Regions from separate parts of the Brevibacillus sp. WF146 genome, predicted to be linked through region 1. Evidence: riboswitches for the same ligand, from Rfam matches in the RefSeq annotation. Region 1 holds a riboswitch; each other region holds the start of a gene.
What was found. Region 1 has a riboswitch for S-adenosylmethionine ahead of A6764_RS08630 (homoserine dehydrogenase). Riboswitches for the same ligand answer to the same signal wherever they lie in the genome.
Positions count from the first base shown of each region.

Region 2: it holds a riboswitch for S-adenosylmethionine, as region 1 does, so the genes downstream of both, A6764_RS08020 (aminotransferase class I/II-fold pyridoxal phosphate-dependent enzyme) here and A6764_RS08630 (homoserine dehydrogenase) in region 1, are expected to answer to the same signal.
Region 3: it holds a riboswitch for S-adenosylmethionine, as region 1 does, so the genes downstream of both, A6764_RS21435 (methionine ABC transporter ATP-binding protein) here and A6764_RS08630 (homoserine dehydrogenase) in region 1, are expected to answer to the same signal.

Region 1 covers NZ_CP109943.1:1,752,493-1,758,941, reverse strand. The annotation lists gene A6764_RS08650 (glycerol-3-phosphate dehydrogenase/oxidase) at 1-12, opposite strand, end outside; gene glpK (glycerol kinase GlpK) at 181-1,674, opposite strand; gene A6764_RS08640 (MIP/aquaporin family protein) at 1,741-2,448, opposite strand; gene A6764_RS08635 (glycerol-3-phosphate responsive antiterminator) at 2,671-3,222, opposite strand; gene A6764_RS08630 (homoserine dehydrogenase) at 3,309-4,601, opposite strand; SAM riboswitch class I at 4,691-4,800, opposite strand; SAM riboswitch class I at 4,887-4,994, opposite strand; partial or broken gene A6764_RS22375 (hypothetical protein) at 5,185-5,253, opposite strand; gene A6764_RS08620 (VOC family protein) at 5,740-6,093, shown strand.
Region 2 covers NZ_CP109943.1:1,623,601-1,630,049, reverse strand. The annotation lists gene A6764_RS08025 (trans-sulfuration enzyme family protein) at 1-1,162, opposite strand, end outside; gene A6764_RS08020 (aminotransferase class I/II-fold pyridoxal phosphate-dependent enzyme) at 1,159-2,325, opposite strand; SAM riboswitch class I at 2,422-2,536, opposite strand; gene A6764_RS08015 (pyridoxamine 5'-phosphate oxidase family protein) at 2,626-3,084, opposite strand; gene A6764_RS08010 (DUF5665 domain-containing protein) at 3,235-3,567, shown strand; gene A6764_RS08005 (hypothetical protein) at 3,571-4,947, opposite strand; gene A6764_RS08000 (hypothetical protein) at 5,156-5,428, opposite strand; gene A6764_RS07995 (YlaH-like family protein) at 5,439-5,765, opposite strand; gene A6764_RS07990 (deoxyribonuclease IV) at 5,769-6,449, opposite strand, start outside.
Region 3 covers NZ_CP109943.1:4,311,205-4,317,653, forward strand. The annotation lists gene A6764_RS21425 (MetQ/NlpA family ABC transporter substrate-binding protein) at 1-448, opposite strand, end outside; gene A6764_RS21430 (methionine ABC transporter permease) at 493-1,158, opposite strand; gene A6764_RS21435 (methionine ABC transporter ATP-binding protein) at 1,159-2,172, opposite strand; SAM riboswitch class I at 2,255-2,371, opposite strand; gene A6764_RS21440 (LCP family protein) at 2,502-3,482, opposite strand; gene A6764_RS21445 (MFS transporter) at 3,671-4,906, shown strand; partial or broken gene A6764_RS21450 (SDR family oxidoreductase) at 5,053-5,415, opposite strand; gene A6764_RS21455 (methyltransferase) at 5,535-6,449, opposite strand, start outside.

The DNA of each region.
Region 1 (6,449 bases):
CGCTCGTTTCATCACGCATCACTCCCCCTTCTACTTTATCGGTGGGTCAACCCGAACAGTCCGGAAAAAACACAAACGACCACCAATCCCTCCTTGCCCGCAAAGAAGGATCAGTGGTCGACTCCGTTTCTCAGACCATCCGTATGACCTTGTTGCGTTCAGTATACCACGTCCGGCCGCTTATTTGAAGGCCATCGCCGCCCGCACGGCTTTTTTCCAGCCGGCGTACAGCCCGTTTCGCCGTTCCTCGCTCATCTTCACCTCGAAGGCGCCGTCCACGTTCCAGTTGGCGGCGATCTCCTGCCTGTCTTTCCAGAAGCCCACCGCCAAACCGGCCAGATAGGCCGCTCCCAGGGCGGTCGTCTCGTTTACCTGCGGACGTTCCACCGGCACGCCCAACAGGTCGCTCTGGAACTGCATCAGGAAGTCGTTCTTCACCGCGCCGCCGTCCACGCGCAGCTTTTTCAGCGTGATGCCGGAGTCGGCTTCCATCGCGGTGAGCACGTCTTTCGTCTGGTAGGCCAGCGATTCCAGCGTGGCGCGGATGAAGTGCTCCTTGCTGGTGCCCCGCGTCAGGCCGAAGACGGCGCCGCGCACGTCGCTGTCCCAGTACGGCGTGCCCAGGCCGACGAACGCCGGCACCACGTAGACACCCTCGGTCGAATCCACGCGGCTGGCGTACGCTTCGCTGTCCGCCGCCGATTTCAGCATGCGCAGGCCGTCGCGCAGCCACTGGATGGCGGAACCGGCGACAAAAATGCTTCCTTCCAGCGCATACTCCACGTTGCCGTCGATGCCCCAGGCGATCGTGGTCAACAGGCCGTGTTCGGAGCGGACCGGTCTTTTTCCGGTGTTCATCAACATGAAGCAGCCGGTGCCGTAGGTGTTTTTCGCCATGCCTTCCTCAAAGCACGCCTGGCCGAACAGGGCGGCCTGCTGGTCTCCCGCCGCCCCGGAGATGGGCGCTTCCACGCCGAAGAAGAGGTCTTTGTCGGTATGCGCGTAGATTTCCGAGCTGGAGCGCACTTCGGGGAGCATCACTTTCGGCACGGTGAGGTGCTCCAGCAGCTCGTCGTCCCAGCGCAGGTCGAAAATGTTGTACATCAGCGTGCGGGACGCGTTGGTGTAGTCGGTCACGTGCGCCCGACCGCCGGAGAGCTTCCAGATCAGCCAGGTGTCAATGGTGCCGAACAAGAGCTCGCCGCGTTCCGCCCTGGCCCGTGCTCCCTCCACGTTGTCGAGGATCCACTTGACCTTGGTGCCGGAGAAGTAGGCGTCGATCAAAAGGCCGGTCCGTTCGCGAAACCGATCGTTCAGTCCCTGCGCCTTCAGCACCTCGCAAATCTCCGCCGTCTGGCGGGACTGCCAGACGATCGCGTTGTAGACCGGCAGGCCGGTCTGTCTGTCCCAGACGACGGTCGTCTCCCGCTGGTTGGTGATGCCGATCGCGGCCACTTCCTGGGCGCTGATGTTGTGGATGGCCAGCACCTCGCCGATCACGCCGACGACGGACGACCAGATCTCCATGGCGTCGTGCTCCACCCAGCCCGGCCGGGGAAACAACTGCGTGAACTCCTTCTGGGCCGCTCCCACCATGTTCCCTTCCCGGTTGAACAAAATGGCACGGGAACTGGTCGTGCCCTGGTCAATGGCCAATACGTACCGCTTTTCCATCCGTCACATCCCCCTTCATCGTTTTCTCCCGATCCCTCGCTGCGTCAATCGGCCCGGGCCGACCGCTTAGCCGAACAAGGTCTTGAATACGAGCGCTCCCGCCGTCCCGCCGACGATCGGCCCCACGACCGGAATCCAGGCGTAGCTCCAGTCGGATGAGCCTTTGCCCGCGATCGGCAGGACGAAGTGGGCGAGGCGCGGCCCCAAATCGCGCGCCGGATTGATCGCGTAGCCGGTGGTCCCGCCGAGCGACATGCCGATGGCGACGATAAAAAAGCCGACAATCAGCGGATTGAGCCCTTCGGCAAACGTGTTGCCGCCGATGGCCAGCAGGCCGAACACGAGAAAAAACGTGCCCAACCCCTCACTGAGAACATTCGCAAACGTGTGTCGAATCGCCGGAGCCGTGCAGAATACCCCCAGTTTGGCCGCCGGGTCAGCGGTTTCTTTCCAGTGCGGCAGGTAGTACAGGTAGACGAACACAGCCCCCAGAAACGCCCCGGCCATCTGGGCCAGGATGTACCCGGGCACGAGCTCCCAAGCGAACGCTCCGATCGACGCGAGCGCGATGGTGACGGCCGGATTCAGATGGCCGCCGCTGACTCCCCCGACCGCGTAAACGGCAAAGGCGACGGCAAAGCCCCAGCCCATGGTAATCACGATCCATCCGCCGTCTTGCGCCTTGGACTTGTTCAGCACGACGCCCGCCACGACGCCGTCCCCGAGAATCACCAGCATCATGGTCCCGATCAGTTCCGCCCAATACGCCGACATCATGTTCCCCCACTCTCTTCTTTTTTATGATGAGACCGGACCGGCTCCCCCCTTTTCGCCGTTCACCTCCCTGGAAGAAAACAGAAAATCCACCTATCAACCACTGCTTAAGCCCACGGGAACTTAAACACTAGAGAAATAGGTGGATCTCCTGATCTCATCCGACGTATGACCTTCTGGAATCAATCATAAGCGGACGTGAAAGCGTTGTCAACCACTTTTTTACAGTTGTTTCCACAGGTTTCGATCAGAGGTGGTGACGGCGATGGCTCCCGCCGCCAGAGCGCTCTCGATCTCCTCCCGGGTGCGGATAAACCCGCCGACGATGATCGGAATCCGGATCTGCTCACGGATTTCCGTAATGATGTGCGGCATGACCCCCGGCAGGACTTCCACGAAATCGGGTTTCGTCTGCTCGAGGATTTTGTAGCTTGTCTCCAGCGCGCCGGAGTCCAGCAAAAACAGGCGCTGCACCGTGACCAAGCCCTTCTTTTTGGCGGTCGTGATCACCTGCGAACGGGTGGAAATGACGCCGGCCGGCTTGATCTCCTGGCAGAGAAACAGCGCGCCGTGCTCGTCGTTTTTCAACCCCTGCACCAGATCGGCGTGCAGCCACAGCTTTTTTCCGTGCCGGCGCGCCAGGTCGGCGATGCTTTTCAGTTGACAGATATGGCTCTCCAGCAGAATGATCGTGTCGTACCGGCTTTCCAGGACGCGCTCAAACTCCTTCATGTGGCGAATGGCCGGCAGAATGGTTTGCGAACCCAGCATGATGTGTCCTCATCCCCTTGAAGAAGAAGTGCTCCGCTTCTATCATGCCAAAAAATCCCGGCGAATGCGATGGGGAGTTGGACGCTTGTTTACCAACCCACAGTCCCTTCGACGGCACCACGATCGTCGGCCGCCTCCAGCACGGGGTACAGCCGCGCCTGCAGGCCGAAGTCCCGTCCCAAGAGCTCCGCGTGCTCCTCCCTGAGTCCGGCGGCGAGCAAGCCCACGCGCAGGACGCTGCCCGGATCGTACTGGACGGTCAGCCTGCGGACGGCGACTCCCGCCCGTTCGAGGAACAGCAGCACCTGCTCCGGCGTCACGCGGGCCGCTGTCCCTTCCAGAAAACAGAAGTCGAGGCCGGATGAGAGCCGGCTGGACGGGACCGCCGTCGGCCGTTCCCGCCAGGCGGGATGAGGCGTAAACGGCTGGGTCAGCAAGAAGGCCAGATCCTCCACGACCGCGCTGGCTGTCGGCAGTTCGCCCGCCCCTTTGCCGGTGAACAAAAGGTCGCCGACGAGGCTGCCCTCCACCTGGACGGCATTGTACGCATCCCGGATGCGCGCCAGCGGATGCCCCAGCGGCACCAGCGTCGGCCGCACGGACAGGTGCAGACCGCCGTCTTCCCGGCGCGCTTGCGCCAGCAGTTTGATCCGGTACCCCAGCTCTTTCGCCAGCCGGATGTGGCCCTGCGAGAGGTCGGCAATCCCCTGCCGCTCGATGGCGGAGAGGGGCAGCGACTCGCCGAACACGAGCTGCGCCAGAATGTACAGCTTGTACAGGGCGTCCCAGCCTTCCACGTCGGAGCGCGGATCGGCCTCCGCATAGCCCAGCTCCTGCGCCTGCTTCAACACGTCCGCGTAGGGCAGCTGCGCCTCCTCCATCTGCGACAGGATGAAGTTGGTCGTTCCGTTGAGGATGCCGCGCACCTCCGTAATGTCGTTGGTCCTGAGGAACTGGCGCAGCACGCCGAGGATGGGAATCCCCCCGGCGACGCTGGCTTCGTAGGCGAGATGGACGCCGTGCCGGTTGGCCAGTTCCACCAGCTCCGCGCCGCGCTTGGCCAGCAGTTCCTTGTTGGCCGTCACCACATGGCAGCCCTTTTGGATCAGCGCCCGCACGTAGTCGTAGGTCGGCTCCACGCCGCCCATCACTTCCACGACGATGTCCACGTCGCTTTCCAGAACGTCGGCAAACCGCGTCGTCAACAGCGACGGCTCCACCTGCACGGCCCGCTGCTTCCGCGTGTCGCGCACCAGCGCCTTGACGATTTCGATGCGCCTGCCCAGCCGGGCCGACAGCTTCTCCTGCTGCGCGCGGATCGTCTTGACCACCCCGCCGCCTACCGTTCCCAATCCCAACAAGCCCACTTTTACCACGCTCATGTTTCTCCCACCCCGTTTTTGTCTTGTACAACACGAAAAAACCTTCTTCCGATTCGAAGAAGGCTTGTGTGCATTGCGCCCGAGCCTCCTTCTCATCTCTCAAGACACGCGTGTCTTGCAGGAATTGGCACCTTGTCACATACCGCGTGACGGTTGCCGGGCTTCATCGGGCCAGTCCCTCCACCTCTCTGGATAAGAAAGAAGTCCTATGAAGTTCAGGAACAGAAGAACGAAAAAGCCTTCTCCGACAAGAAGAAGGCCTGCATCCGTATCAAACGAACCCGCTTCTTATCTGTCAAGACCTCTGTCTTGCAGGAATTGGCACCTGGTCACGCACCTCGTGACGGTTGCCGGGCTTCATCGGGCCAGTCCCTCCGCCGCTCTGGATAAGAACAGTGTTTACCTGTTGGGTATCATTGTAAAGAATGCCAGGTTGTTCGTCAACAAGAATCTGGCAGACGGCGCCGCGTGCGGCACGCGCGAACGTCACAGCAGCATTCGAGATAGGCGTAACGTGCGGCGATTTCTCCCGTGCCAGCCGGCAAATGTCCGACGTGATCCGCGTTCCCCATCCTCTGTTTTGGTGGGCTGGCGAAGTGCCGATATTGCCGATCTCCACATAGCGCTCGTGAAAAATGTGAAACCCGGCCATCGACATGAGGTCGCCGGCAGGGGAAAACAAGCCGATATGAGGCGTTTCCGTCAGTTCTTCCTTTCGAAAGCTCACATACATGGAAGGTGAACGCGTGGAAAGGCAAGCCTTTCAGATAGGTTCCTACCAGACAAATCTCTTCGTTGTGTGTCTGCGCAAGCGCGATGCATCTGTCCGCCCGCACAAAGAGGTTGCTGTACAGGATGTACACTTCTTCCAAACACAAACGCTCCTGCAGGGCGGAAAGTTCCTGCCCTGTGATCGAACGGATCATGTCGTCTCCTCCGTGAAAAAGGGGGTTTCTTTGTTTCCTCTCTTTATTCTACTTTTTTGCGCGGCCGCAGGCACGTTTTCTTCTGGTTCGCTTCTTCAAGGGTCAGGTGGGTTAAGGTGGTTCCTATTTTCTTTATACGCAAAGAAAGAGGGGTTTCCCTTGGCGGCAGGGAATTGGATATGATTCCCTCTATTACGAAAGGAGTGCTCCTCATGGCACGTGTCGTCCTGTTCGAATTAAGCAGCCAAAACCCCGAGCGAGCCGTTCAGTTTTATTCCACCGTCTTCGGCTGGAACATCGCGGAGCCGCGGTGGGATTACTACGCGGTGACAACCGGCTCCGATGACCGTCCGGGCATCAACGGCGGCATTGACTTGGGGCCGCCTGACTATCCGCACGGCACCCGCATCATCATCGAGGTGGATTCGATCGAGGAGGCGATCGCCAAATCGGTGGAAAACGGGGCCAACATCGTCCGGGAACCAATGGATTTCGATGATTTTCACCTGGCCTATCTGGTCGATCCGACAGGGCTCGGATTCGGCTTGATTCAATACAAGTCCTGACCGGCGGCGCCGCCTCTCTAGTTCCCGGAGACCGGACCTTTCCTTTTGGGGTCCGGATTTTTTCTCCCCTGCCGAGCGCATGGGACGTCCGGGCAGATGAATACACATGTACTATCCCCGCGCGACACGGCTTGCTCGAACTTTTTCGTCCATGACTGGAAAAGGAGGTGACAGCACCCATGCGGTATCGCTGCCTTCCCCCTAAGCCCCCTCGCTTTTCCCCCCGTGTACACGAATGACCACTCGAACACAAGGAGGTTGTTCTCATGAACCTGCGCCCTCGGGAGCCGATTGACATGACTGCCCAAGTGTCGGTGCACCCCGCCGATATCGATCTTCATCTGCAAAAATGGCTG
Region 2 (6,449 bases), 130 kb from region 1:
GGTCTGCCGCCTGCTCTACGGGTCCGAGCGCGTCCAACGCCTGCCCCAGGTCCTCAAGCAGGTCGCCGGCGTCCTCCAGCCCTGCGGAGAGGCGGATCAGTCCGTCCGTAATTCCCCGCCGTGCCCGCTCCGCAGGCGGCATGGCGGCATGGGACATCATCGCCGGATAGGAAAGAATCGTCTCTACCGCGCCCAGACTGACGGCGACGATCGGCAGCCTGACGCGGTCAAACAGCGCTTTGGCCCGCTCGCGGCTGCCCACGTCAAAGGAGAGGACGGCCCCGTGTCCGCTCGCCTGCCGGTTTTGCAGGTCATGTCCGTCGTGTTCCGGCAATCCGGTGTAGTAGACGCGGCTGACCGCCGGGTGTGTGGAAAGCCAACGGGCCAGCTTTTCCGCCGTCTGCGTGCTGACGTCCAGGCGCGCTTTTAAGGACTTCAACCCGCGCAGCACCAGCCAGGAATCCTGCACGCCGAGGATCGCTCCCATGCCGTTTTGGATCATGTAGAGCTGCTCGCCCAACGCCGCCTCCCTGGTCACGGCCAACCCCGCCACGACGTCGCTGTGGCCGCCGATGAACTTGGTCGCGCTGTGGATCACCACGTCCGCGCCCAACTCCAGCGGCCGCTGATAGTACGGCGTCATGAACGTATTGTCCACGATCACGAGCAGTCCCCGCTGTTGCGCCAGCGCGCAGACAGCGGCGATATCCGTCACTTTCAGCGTCGGGTTGGACGGGGTTTCCAGGTAGATGCCCTTGGTCTCGGGACGGATGGCCGCTTCCACCTGCTCCAGCGAGGTGGTATCGACAAAGCTGACGGTGATCCCCATGCGGGAAAGAACCTTGGTCAAGAAGCGGTAGGTGCCGCCGTACACGTCCTCCGCCACCACGACGTGATCCCCGGCGGAGAACAGCATGAACACGCTGGAGATGGCCGCCATGCCGGAAGCAAAGGCGAATCCGCGCTCACCTCCCTCCAGGACGGCGATCGCCTCTTCCAGGGCATGCCGGGTGGGATTGCCCGAACGGGCGTAATCGTAGACACCGGGCCGGTCCAGATCGGCCTGATGAAAGGTGGACGCCTGATAAATGGGCACCGAGGCCGCCCCTGTCACCGGGTCAATACAACTGGTGCCGTGCAGCAGTTTGGTGGCAAAGTTCATCGTACACTCCCTCCCGCCACTGCGAGACTGGCATCCAGCGCCTGACACACATCGGCGATCAGGTCGTCGGGATGTTCGATCCCGACCGACAGCCGCAGCAGCCGGTCGCACACGCCCACGTACTCGCGGATCTCCTGCGGGATGTCGGCATGGGTCTGCGTCGCCGGATAGGTGCACAGCGACTCCACGCCGCCCAGGCTTTCCGCAAACGATACGATCCGCAGCCGCTCCAGAAACGGCGCCACCTGATCAGCCGAGCGGAGGCGGAACGAGACCATCCCGCTGAACCCGCTGGCCTGCCTGCGCTGCACCTCGTAACCGGGGTGCTCCGCCAAGCCGGGATAAAAGACGTCCGTCACGGCAGGGTGTTCCCGCAGTTTCTGCGCAATCGCATAGGCGTTTGCCTGATGGCGTTCCATCCGCAGGGCCAGGGTCTTCATCCCCCGCAGCAGCAGCCAACAGTCCTGGGGACCCAGCACCGCTCCGATGGAATTGTGCAAAAACCGGATCTTTTCGGACAACTCCTCGCCCTTTGTGACGATCAGTCCGGCGAGGACGTCGTTGTGTCCGCCGAGGTATTTGGTCGCGCTGTGCAGCACCAGGTCGGCCCCCAACCCCAGCGGCCGCTGACAGTAGGGCGTCATGAACGTGTTGTCCACAATGGTCAACAGCCCGTTCCGCTTGGCCACCTCCGCCACCGCCGCGATGTCGGTGATCTGCATCAGGGGATTGGTCGGCGTTTCCACAAAGACAGCCCGCGTCTCTGGGCGAATCGCTTCTTCCAAGTTCTTCACGTCGCGCAGGTCGACGTAGCTGAAGCGAAGCCCGTAGCGTGAGAGCACCTGCTCGAACAACCGGTACGTCCCGCCGTACAGATCGAGCGATACGACCAGGTGATCTCCCTGGGAGAACAGCCCCATGACCGTGTGAACCGCCGCCATGCCCGAAGCGCAGGCAAACCCGGCGTCTCCCCCTTCCGCTTCGGCAATCGCCTGCTCCAGCACCGTCCGGGTCGGGTTGGCCGTGCGCGTGTAATCGTATCCCGTGCTCTGACCGAGGGCGGGATGGCGATACGCGGTGGCGTAGTAGACGGGAAAGCTGATCGCTCCGGTCCGTTCGTCTTTGGCGACGCCCGCCTGTACCAATTTTGTCTCCAGATGCATGTGGATCTCTCCCTCCAACGAATTGGCCGAGGGCAATGAAAAAAGCCCTCTTTTCTCTGAAAAGAAGGCTTTGTTTACGCTCACGTAAGCAAATCCTTCTCATCTTTCAGAGCGTTTACACTCTGCAGGAATTAGCACCAGTATCCCCTGTACACAGGTGATTGGTTGCCGGGCATCATCGGGCCAGTCCCTCCGCCTCTCTGGATAAGAAGTTTGCTATGCAATTTGCTTTTGGTTGACCTTATACTACCGGAATCGGAAGTACCTGTCAACCCGTTTTTCCATCTCGTTGGTACCCGATCACTGTGCGTTCCTTAATGCGGTCATCACCTGGTTGTCCAGCTTGGCCGCCGCATTTTTGTCGTACGTCTTTTCATATTGGGGCTCGACCGAGATGCGGGAGCCGTAGAACATCACGTCGCGAACCGCCTCGATGGCCACTTCCACCATGGCCAGCTTCAGCGGAACATTCTCCATCCGCTCCGTTTTGATCGTCGCCCTGCCGTTGATGGCATAGGAGGAACCAGCCCCGATCAAATGCAGCACCACCTGCGGTTCCTTGGCAATGTTGGCCAAAATGCGGGAGCGGTTGTCTACCGCGAAACGGATCAACTGCGGCGTCGGCGCAAACGTCCAGGAAAGGGAACTGAGCGACGGAGCGCCGGTCTCGTGGTCGATGGTCCCGAGTGTGAGAAAACGCTCCTGCTGCAAAAGCGCGAACAGTTCCTCCGAAAGCGTTTGGGAAACGGTTTCAGCCATTCCGATGCCTCCTTGAAAAGGGAATGTACGTCTATTGTACCCACCCGCCTGGCGATAGGCAAACCTTTCCGTCCGGCGCCTTGATTCTCCACCGTTTTTTTCCTACACTGATACGTAATGGGAACGATCGCGAGACAGGAGGAGAGCCGCATGCCCCCATCCCCCACCGACCGCTTGCTGGCCAAGATCGACGAACTGCTGGCAGAGCTTCAGGAAGTGCGCAAACTGAACGAACGGATGGACAAAATCGCCCTCTTTCTGGAGGATATCCGTCTGGCCGACGTGATTCAAAACTATACGGCCCCGAGCAAGCTGCTGTGGATCAACTTCCTCGCAGGTCTTGCCCGGGGCCTGGGATTGACGATCGGCACGGCCATTGTCCTGGCGCTGCTCGGCTCCTTCCTCAGCCAGTTCCTGTCCGTCCCGATCATCGGCGATTACATCCGCCAGTTGATCGATTACGTGCAAGCCTATCGGCCGTAAGCCTTACTCGTCATCGTCCTCGTCGCGGTCGTCGCCGTCTTTATGGTTGTTCTTGCCGCCATGGTTGTCCTCGTCGTCATTGCCGTGCTTTTTCCAATAGCCGTAGGCGTTGCCTTTCGAATGCTTATCCTTGTCCTTGCCTTCCCCCTTGCCTTCCTCGTCGTCATCGCCGTTGACCGGCGTTTTGTGCGGAATGTCGGCTTGGGCCACGAGCTTGCCGTCCAGGTACAGCTCGAGGTGTACCGCTTTCGCGTTGTAGGAGCGGTTTTTGTAGCTCAGTTTCACCTCAAACTCGTCGCCATCCACCTTTACCTCGTGCTTTTTGCCGTCCGGCGCCACGACGTACAGCTTCACCTTGCCCTTGCCGCCCTCATCGTCGAGGCCGTCAATGCTTCCTTTCACGCGAATCTGTTTCTCTTTTGCATTAATCGAAGCGGTTCCCTCGATGCGGTAGCTGTGCGGCTTGTCGCTGTCAGCGGCGTTGATTACCTTCAGCTCCACCGATTCGGAATCGATTTTCTTTCCGGCCTTGTAGGCTTCGACCAGCGCCTTGCCTTTGCCGGCCTGTACACCCTTCAGGGTGACGGAGTAAGAGCCGACGCCTTTCCACAGCTTTTTCACGTCCGCCTCTTTGGTTTTGCCGTCGTACTTCACGACCACCTTGTCCGCTTCCTGGCTGATGATGCCGTTTACTTTCAGTTCCTGTTTGTTCCCATCCAACAGCGCCAAGGCGTGAATCAGCACGTCGGTCTCCACGGCGGTTCCCGTGTTTACCTGCAGCTTGCGGGTTTCCACCAACTTGTCGCCCACGTACGCCTTGACCGTCGCGTACTGCGGCGTGGCGCTTACGATAGCGGAAAAGCTGACGGTGAACGTATCCTCCGCGGTGGGAACGACTTCGATCGTGCCGCCGTTCGGCTTGTCGACGACCACTTTGGTCACATTGTCGGACACTTTCCCTTTGATGTACGTGGTTTGGTTGTGGGTCTCGGGCTTCACGCTGACGAAGCCTTGATTGTTGACGTCAAAGCGGACTTCCAGGTAAATGTCGGCGTAGTGTTCGCGGTAGACGCGCTCCCACTCTTCCGGATGCTCCTCGATGTACGTCTGCATTTTGGCGTCCAGACCGATCTCTTTTACGACCAGATACAGGTGGTCGGCCTGCGTTTTCAATAGCATGTTCAAGGTCGCCGGATCGTTTGCCGCCAGCTCTTTCAGATTGTATCGGGTGACTTGTTTGCTTTCATCGTTCATGACAACCTTGGTTCCGCTTGTTTCGGTTCCGAGGGTGCTCGCGTCGGCCAGGAGCGGTGTCACTCCCCCGATGAGCGCCGCGGCAGTCACGACTGCCAATACGGGCTTGGTTCCCATTTTCTTCATGATGCCTTCTCCTTTCTACGTATTGCTTGCCCTGGACACCCTAACAGACGGGGGGTTCCTTGCAAAGGTTGCAAAAACGGCCAAAAACGGGGACGCTTTCGCCATATTGGGACGAAAGACACAAAAACCCCGCCTCTGTCGAAGAGACGGGGATAATGGTCACGCGGCCCCGCCCGTTCATCCGGCTCGGCGGAGCCCCGTGCATATTCTACTCGTTATACCTGGGTTCGTTTTCGATCGCAGCCAGCAGCGATTCCGCTTCTTCTGCGGGATAGCGGCGTTCCCACACTTCGTGGGCGAAGACGCAGCGGACCACGTACCAGTCCCCTTCGCGGCGATACTCCCATTCCTGCGCCTGGTGGTCGTCCCTCAGGATGTCCGCAAAAAACGCGGCCGTATCCAGAGCGGATCGGTCGTCCGGCCGCGCGTCGGCGACGATTTGAATCTGCAGCCAGTTGTAGAGCGCGTCCTCCCGCTTCACGGCTGCTCCCTCACTTACTCTCGCGTTCCCCCGGCTTGATCCGCACCTTGACGATCACCAGAATGGCGATGGCGACCAGGAGTGCGCTTTTCACCGGGAGCTGCACGTCCAGAATGGCGAAAATCAGCGCGCCCATAAAGAGCAGCACATACAGCAGGAGCGTTTTCAGAATGGGCATGCGCCAGCGGGTGGCAAACCCGAGATAGTAAACAATGATCAACTGGACAAAAATGATCCAGGTGCGGTTGTGGTCCGCCCACAAGCGAAAGCTGTCGTACGCCGACAACTGGTCCGGTGCGGCTGGCGCATAGGTGGAAGCAAGCTCAAGCCACTCCATGCGTCACCCCTCCTGCCCCGCAGCGGCCAGGCCCTCGCGGCGCAGTTCGTGCAGGTACACCATCTCGTCTGCGTACTCCCGCTCGTCTTCCACGGGGGTTTCCAGAACAACTGGCAGGTGCTGGAGCTTGTCGCTCACCAGGAATTTGGCCAGCGCTTCGCTGCCAATCTCCCCTTTGCCGATTTTTTCGTGGCGGTCCTTCCGGCTGGCGAAAGGCGCCTTGCTGTCGTTGAAGTGGATCGCCACCAGGTGCTCCAGATAGCCTGTCCGCTCCATCTCTTCCAGCAGTTCGTCAAACGTCTCCCCTCTCCACTGCCCGGCGGCAAAGGCGTGGCAGGTGTCGAAGCAGAACCCGATTTTCTCGGGGAAACGGGTGGCGGCGCGAATCTCCATCAGATCCCGGATCGTCAGTCCCAGTTCGGAGCCTTGGCCTGCCGTGTTTTCCAGCAGGAGCTTGACCGGGCCGTCGTACTGCTCGAGAATCAGGTCCAACGTCTCCACCATCCGTTTCGTCCCGTATTCCTCCCCCTCGCCGACGTGCTTGCCGCAGTGCACCACGGCGCCGACCGACCCGTAGGCTTCGGCAATATGCAAATCTTCCAAAATCGAACGAATCGTCACTTCCTGCAGGTCCGGCTTGGGCGTGGACAGGTTGGTGATGTACGGGGTGTGGCAGACCAGGGT
Region 3 (6,449 bases), 1.9 Mb from region 1:
GGTCGTTCGGCAGGGCGATGGTTGCGCCGTTCGCCAGTTCATCAATCTTCTTGATTTTCTTGGAGTAGGCGCCGAACGGCTCGATGTGTACCGGCACGACCGGCACCAGGTTCATGTTCTGGTCTTTGTTGAACTGCTCCAGGTACGGAATGTGCTGGAAGAAGTTGGCGTCCAACTGCTGTTCGTTCAACTGTACGTTCGGCTGCACGTAGTCGGTAAATTCCTTGATTTCCAGGTTGATGCCCTGTTCTTTCAGTTTCGGCTGGATGAATTTCAGGATTTCAGCATGCGGTACAGGCGAAGCGCCCACTTTCAGCGTGATTTCTTTTTGTTCGCCCCCGCCCGAACCGCTGTTGGCCGGATTCGGAGCGGTTTCGGTTTTACTGCCGCATGCGGCCAAGGACAATGCCAGTACAGTGGACAGAATGGAAACAGCCCATTTTTTCACGGATGATTTCCCCTTTCTCTTTCCTCATATTTATGGTGAAGATCTTACTTGCGGCTGAAGCGGATCACCAGTCTGTCTCCCAGCGTTTGCAAGATCTGAACCAACACCAGCAAAATCACGACCGTAACGATCATCACATCGGTCTGGAACCGCTGGTACCCGTAGCGGATGGCCAGGTCGCCCAGACCGCCGCCGCCGATGACGCCGGACATCGCCGTGTAGGAGACGAGCGCCACGGTGGTAATCGTAATACCGGCAATCAACCCCGGCCGGGATTCGGGCAGCAGTACGTTCCAAATGATCTGCCAGTTGGACGCCCCCATCGACTGGGCCGCTTCGATCACGCCGCGGTCCACTTCCCTGAGCGACGTCTCCACCAGTCTGGCGAAAAACGGAGCCGCCCCGATCACCAGCGGCGGGATCGCTCCCTTGACGCCCAGCGACGTGCCGACCAGAACCTTCGTCAGCGGAATCAGCATGATCATCAGGATGATAAACGGCACCGAGCGCAGCACGTTCACGACAAAGGACGCAATCGCGTAAAAGGCGCGGTTTTCCAGAAGCTGTCCCTTGGAGGTGAGAAACAGCAGGACGCCCAGCGGCAGTCCGATCAGGACGGTAAACAGCGTCGAGAAGCCCAGCATCGTCAGTGTATCCAGGGTGGCTTGGCCGATTTCCGTCAGATCGACGTTTTCAAACGTCAGTCCCATTTAGATCACCTCCACTTCCAGGCCGCGCTGGCGCAAGGTTTCGATGGCGCGGCTGCTCTGCTCCGGGTCGCCGTTCAATTCGACGACCAACTGTCCGTACGGCGTCTCTTTCATCCGCGAAATGGTGCCCTGCAGGATGCTGAACATCGTGCCGGTCTCCTGCATGGTCTGGAACAGGATCGGCTGGTACGTCTTTTCGCCCAGGAACGTGACGCGGACAATCGTCCGGTCGCCGGCCGCCTTTTCGTGGGCCACCGCTTCCCGCAGCTCGGCGGAATCAGCCACCTGCTCCACGAACTCCCGCGTGGTCGGATGCTGCGGCTTGAGGAACACGTCCAGAACCCTGCCTTCTTCGACGATGACGCCCCCGTCGATGACGCCGACGCGGTCGCAGATGGAGCGGATGACGTGCATCTCGTGCGTGATCAGCACGATGGTCAGTCCCAGCTTGCGGTTGATGTCCAGCAGCAGGGCGAGAATCGAATTGGTCGTCTGCGGGTCGAGCGCGGATGTCGCCTCGTCGCACAGCAGCACTTTCGGATCGCTGGCCAGCGCGCGGGCGATGCCGACGCGCTGCTTCTGCCCGCCGGAGAGCTGGCTCGGATACTTGTCGCGGTGCGCTTCCAGGCCGACCAGCGCGAGCAGTTCGCTTACCTTTTTGTCAATCTCCGCCTTGGGCCGCTTCGCCAGCTTCAGGGGAAAGGCCACGTTCTCCGCCACCGTGGCCGAAGAGAGCAGATTGAAGTGCTGAAAGATCATCCCGATTTGGCGCCGCTGCTCCTGCAGCTTGCGGTCATCCAGCGTGGTCAGGTCGACGCCGTCTACGATTACGTGACCGGATGTCGGACGCTCCAGCATGTTGATGCAGCGAATCAGCGTACTTTTCCCGGCACCGGAATGTCCGATGATGCCGAAGATTTCTCCCTTTTCTATGGTCAGGTCAATCCCGAGCAGCGCGGGGACCGTCTTACCTTGTACCGTGTAGTTCTTGCGCAAGTTTTGCAAACGAATCATCCGGTTCACCTCCCTGATACGGAACAAACCCCTTTTTCAACATGAAAAAGGGGTTTGCATCGTTATCCGATCACATCCACCCTTCTCATCTCTCAAGATTCAGCCGATCTTGTAGGAATTGGCACCGCGACACCCATCTGTGCGATGAGCCGGTTGCCGGGCTTCATAGGGCCTGTCCCTCCGCCTCTCTTGATAAGAAGAATTTCTCCGTATATGCTGTTTGTTTGTATTCACGTTGATACAAATCGGATTATATTCCATTTAAAAAAACTCTGTCAATAGCAAACAAAGGAAAAAGATGTTGGCCCACGCGCATGCTGCGGCACGCATCAGTTCTGCGTGCCGCTCGTTTCGCGATCAGACTCCGCCTCCGGTTGAGAGAGCTGCAGTTTTTCCTGGATAAAGGCCTGAACCTGCTCCACATCGGGGATGAGGACGGCACCGGCGCGATTGGATTCGCGGAACATCCCCATCGGCGGAAGCTGATACTGGCCGGGCTGTTGGGTATTCAGCGTCAACCCCAGCGACGCCAGCTTCAACATGTCCATCGAGCTGATGTTGGTCTGCACGTACGGGGTGATCTCCTTCAAAATGGACGGGAGCTGGATCAGCGTGGTGCCGCTCTTCATCTGGTCGGCCAGCGCGGCCATCAGCTTGCGCTGCCGCTCCGTCCGCGTGTAGTCGGACGTCGCGTCGTGACGGAAGCGGACGTATTGCAGCGCCTTGGAGCCGTCCAGCCGCTGCAGCCCTTTTTTCAGATCGATATCGTACACGCCTTTGTCGGTGGGGTCGCGGTACCGCATGTTTTTCTCCACGTACAGCTCCACGCCGCCGACGGCGTCAATCAGATGCTTGAAGCCCTCGAAGTCGGTGATCACATACCGGTTCACCGGCAGTCCGGTAAACTGGCTCACCGTCTCCATCGCCAATTCCGGCCCTCCTTCGACGATCGCCGAATTGATCCGGGCATGGCCGTGGCCGGGAATCTCCACATAGGTGTCGCGCAAGATCGAAAACAGATCGTATCGTTTCGCAACCGGATCAATGCTGAGCAGCATCATCGAATCGGAGCGGGGCAGCGTGCTGCTGCGCATGCCGCGCCGGTCGACGCCCATCAGCAGGATGTTGACGCGTTCCTTGCCGTCCCACGCGGGAATCTCCGCCGCCTTCGTCGCACCGGCAGAAGGATGGTCAATCACGTTGGGCTGCTGAATGTCCTCGGCAAACTGATACAGCGAATATCCGTAGTACCCCCCTGCCGCGGCGACTGCCACGATCAGGAAGAGCAGCAATCGTTTCAAAAAGCGCATTTGGAAAACGCCACCTTTGTCTCTTTCTGAGATGATGATATACTCCCCACTTTGACTAGTATACTCGAATCTGGTCGAAGCCGGGCAGCCTTTATTTGGTTGGAATCTTGTTTTTAAACTTTTTAGTTTACAAAGTTTATAAATATGGGTATACTATGGAAAAACCTGCCGATAGAGGGTGACCGCGCATGATCTCCCCCAGAAACTGGTTTCGCCGATACCCGCGGGACGTGCTGCTCTTTCTCGCCGCCAGCTGCATCAACGCGTCCGGCAGCGCTTTTATGTGGCCGCTGACCACGCTTTACGTCCATACGCATCTGCACCGTTCGATGGCCGAAGCGGGTGTCGTCCTGATGCTGCAGTCGCTGGCCGGCATTGTCGGACAGTTTGCCGGGGGCGCCCTGTTTCACCGGCTCGGCCCCAAGCCGTTGATTGTCGGCTCGCTGGTCCTGCAGGGAACGCTGCAGGTGGGCATTCCGTTTACCGACAGTTGGCCCGTGTACATCGGATTGATGGTGGGCATGGGCTTTTTGTTCAACGTGTCCTCCCCGGCGATTCAGGCCTTTGTCGGCTTTCGCTGGAAGGAGCGGCGGCGGGAGCTGTTCAATGTCGTGTATGTGGGCAACAACCTGGGCATGGCGATCGGCACCTCTCTCGCCGGTTTGATCGCCAGCTTTTCGTTTGCCTTCACGTTTTTGCTGAACAGCGCCAGCACCTTTGTGTTCGCCTTGTTCTTTTTCCTTTTTATGAGGCGCGTCTCCCACGAGGAGCTGGCGGGCGGCGATGATGCCGGCAAACGGAGCGGCCGGCAGCCGCTGACCCTGCTGCTCCGCTATCAGGTGTACCTGTTCATGGCGCTGGGTTCGGCCTTTATCTTCTTTTCCACCGCAGTCTGGAATACCGGCGTAGCCCCCTACCTGACCGGACAGGGCATGCCGCTTTCGTCCTACAGTTGGCTGTGGACGATCAACGGCATCGTCATTTTTGCCGGGCAGCCGGTCGTCTCCTGGCTGAAACGCATCGTGAAGCACAGCCTTCCCGCCCAGTTGGTGGCCAGCGCCGCCCTTTACGCGGCCGGGTTCGGCTTCATGCTTTTCTTTCATGACAGCTACGCCGCGTTTGTGGCCGGCATGATCATCACCACCTTTGGAGAGATGCTGGTCGCTCCCGCCGTCCCCACCTTCATCACGGAAAAGACGGGAGAAAACGCGCCGTTTTACCTCGGCGCGTCGGGTTCGATCACGGCGGTCGGGCGCCTGCTGGGCCCGCTGGTGATGGGCCATCTGTACGACGGAGGCGGCGTCGTGCCCACGCTGCTCCTGGCAGCGGCCATGTCCGCCGCGGCCGTCCTGCTCTGTCTGGTCCACGCTTCGTTTCATCGGGAAAAGCGGACAGCTGCCGATCAGCCGGCCCGCTCCTGTTGACGGAACGGGCACACAAACGGGCTGCGTCCGGCTGCCTGACACGGCAGCAAAAACAGCTCGGCCCGACTGTCCCATCACGATAAAAAAACAGTCCTTTTCCTGCACGCCAGCAGGAAATGAGGACTGTTTTTCCATGTGGACAGGGGTTACGGGCGCGGGCAGGTAAGCGACTTGCCGTTGTCTCGCGGACCGAGGGAGAGAATGAAGGGCACGGCGGTACGGCTCCACTCCTCCGGCGTCGGGGAACTGTCCACCTCTTCCGGGGCACACGCGCGCAGCATCGCTGTATCGATGCTCCCCCCGGGATCAAGGGCCACCGCGGCCATCCCCTCCGGAAGTTCTCGCGCCAGCGACTGAGTCAGTCCCTCCACGGCGAATTTGGAGGCGCAGTAGGGGGCAAGCAGCGCTTCTCCGTATCGGCCCCCCCCCCCGGAACTGATGTTGACAATCACACCGCTCCCTCTTTCCACCATGGCCGGCACCAAGGCGCGGATCACGTTGGCCACCCCGGCCTATCAAGCAGTTGTTTCATACGTCATTGCGATAAAATGGTCAGCCCTCCGGCTCCCTTCTTTCGCCGGAGGGCTGACGATCACTCTGCAAGCTGCTGTCGACAGGGCCATCCCCGTCACACAGGAATTCCTTCCAGCATGCAGACGGATGCAGACGTCGGGACGATTCGCTCCAGTTCAAAGTCAGCTTTCCGGAAAAGCGTCCGAAACTCCGCCTCGGTCCGTTCCCTTCCCGTGGCCATGATCATCATTTCCAGATCGATCAACGTGGACGGATGCGGTTGGTTTCCGGCCGGAACGACCATCTCCATCACCAGGAGCTTTCCGTCCTCCCGGATGGCCCGGCGGCAGTTCCGGAGAATGGCAGCAGCTTCGTCGTCGCTCCAGTCGTGGAGGATGTTCTTCAGCACGTACACATCGCCGCCCGCCGGAACCGATTCGAAAAAGCTGCCGGCAATGCACGCGCACCGATCCGCGAGCCCGGCCTCCGCAATGTGCCGCCGGGTGCCTTCGATCACGGAGGGAACGTCGTAGATGACCCCTTTCAGGCCCGGATGAGCGTTCAGGATGGCGGTCATCAGCCGTCCGTGTCCGCCTCCCACGTCGATGACCCTGTCATACGGGGAAAAATCGTACGCCAGGGCCGACACCACCCGGTGGGACATGTCCGACATGGCCTGGTTAAAACGCTCGCCCGCATCAGGATGATTCGCCAAGTATGCAAAAACGCCCATGCCGTGCACATCCTGAAACGCCGGTTTGCCCGTCTTCACCGTGTACATGATGTGGCTCCACGCGTCCCGATGCCATTTTTCCCCCACCATGATCGCCATGCCGCGCAGGCTGTTCTCCCCTGTCTGCAGATACGAACCGAGAGGACCCAGCGCAAACCGCTGCTCGCCTTCCTCCTGAAACAGCCCGATGCCGCACAGAGCCCGCAAAATCCGATAGAGTGACGGAGCATGGGTCTCGGTCACCTCGGCAAGCTCGCCGGCGCTTTTCGGCCCGTCCGCCAGCAAATCGGCAATTCC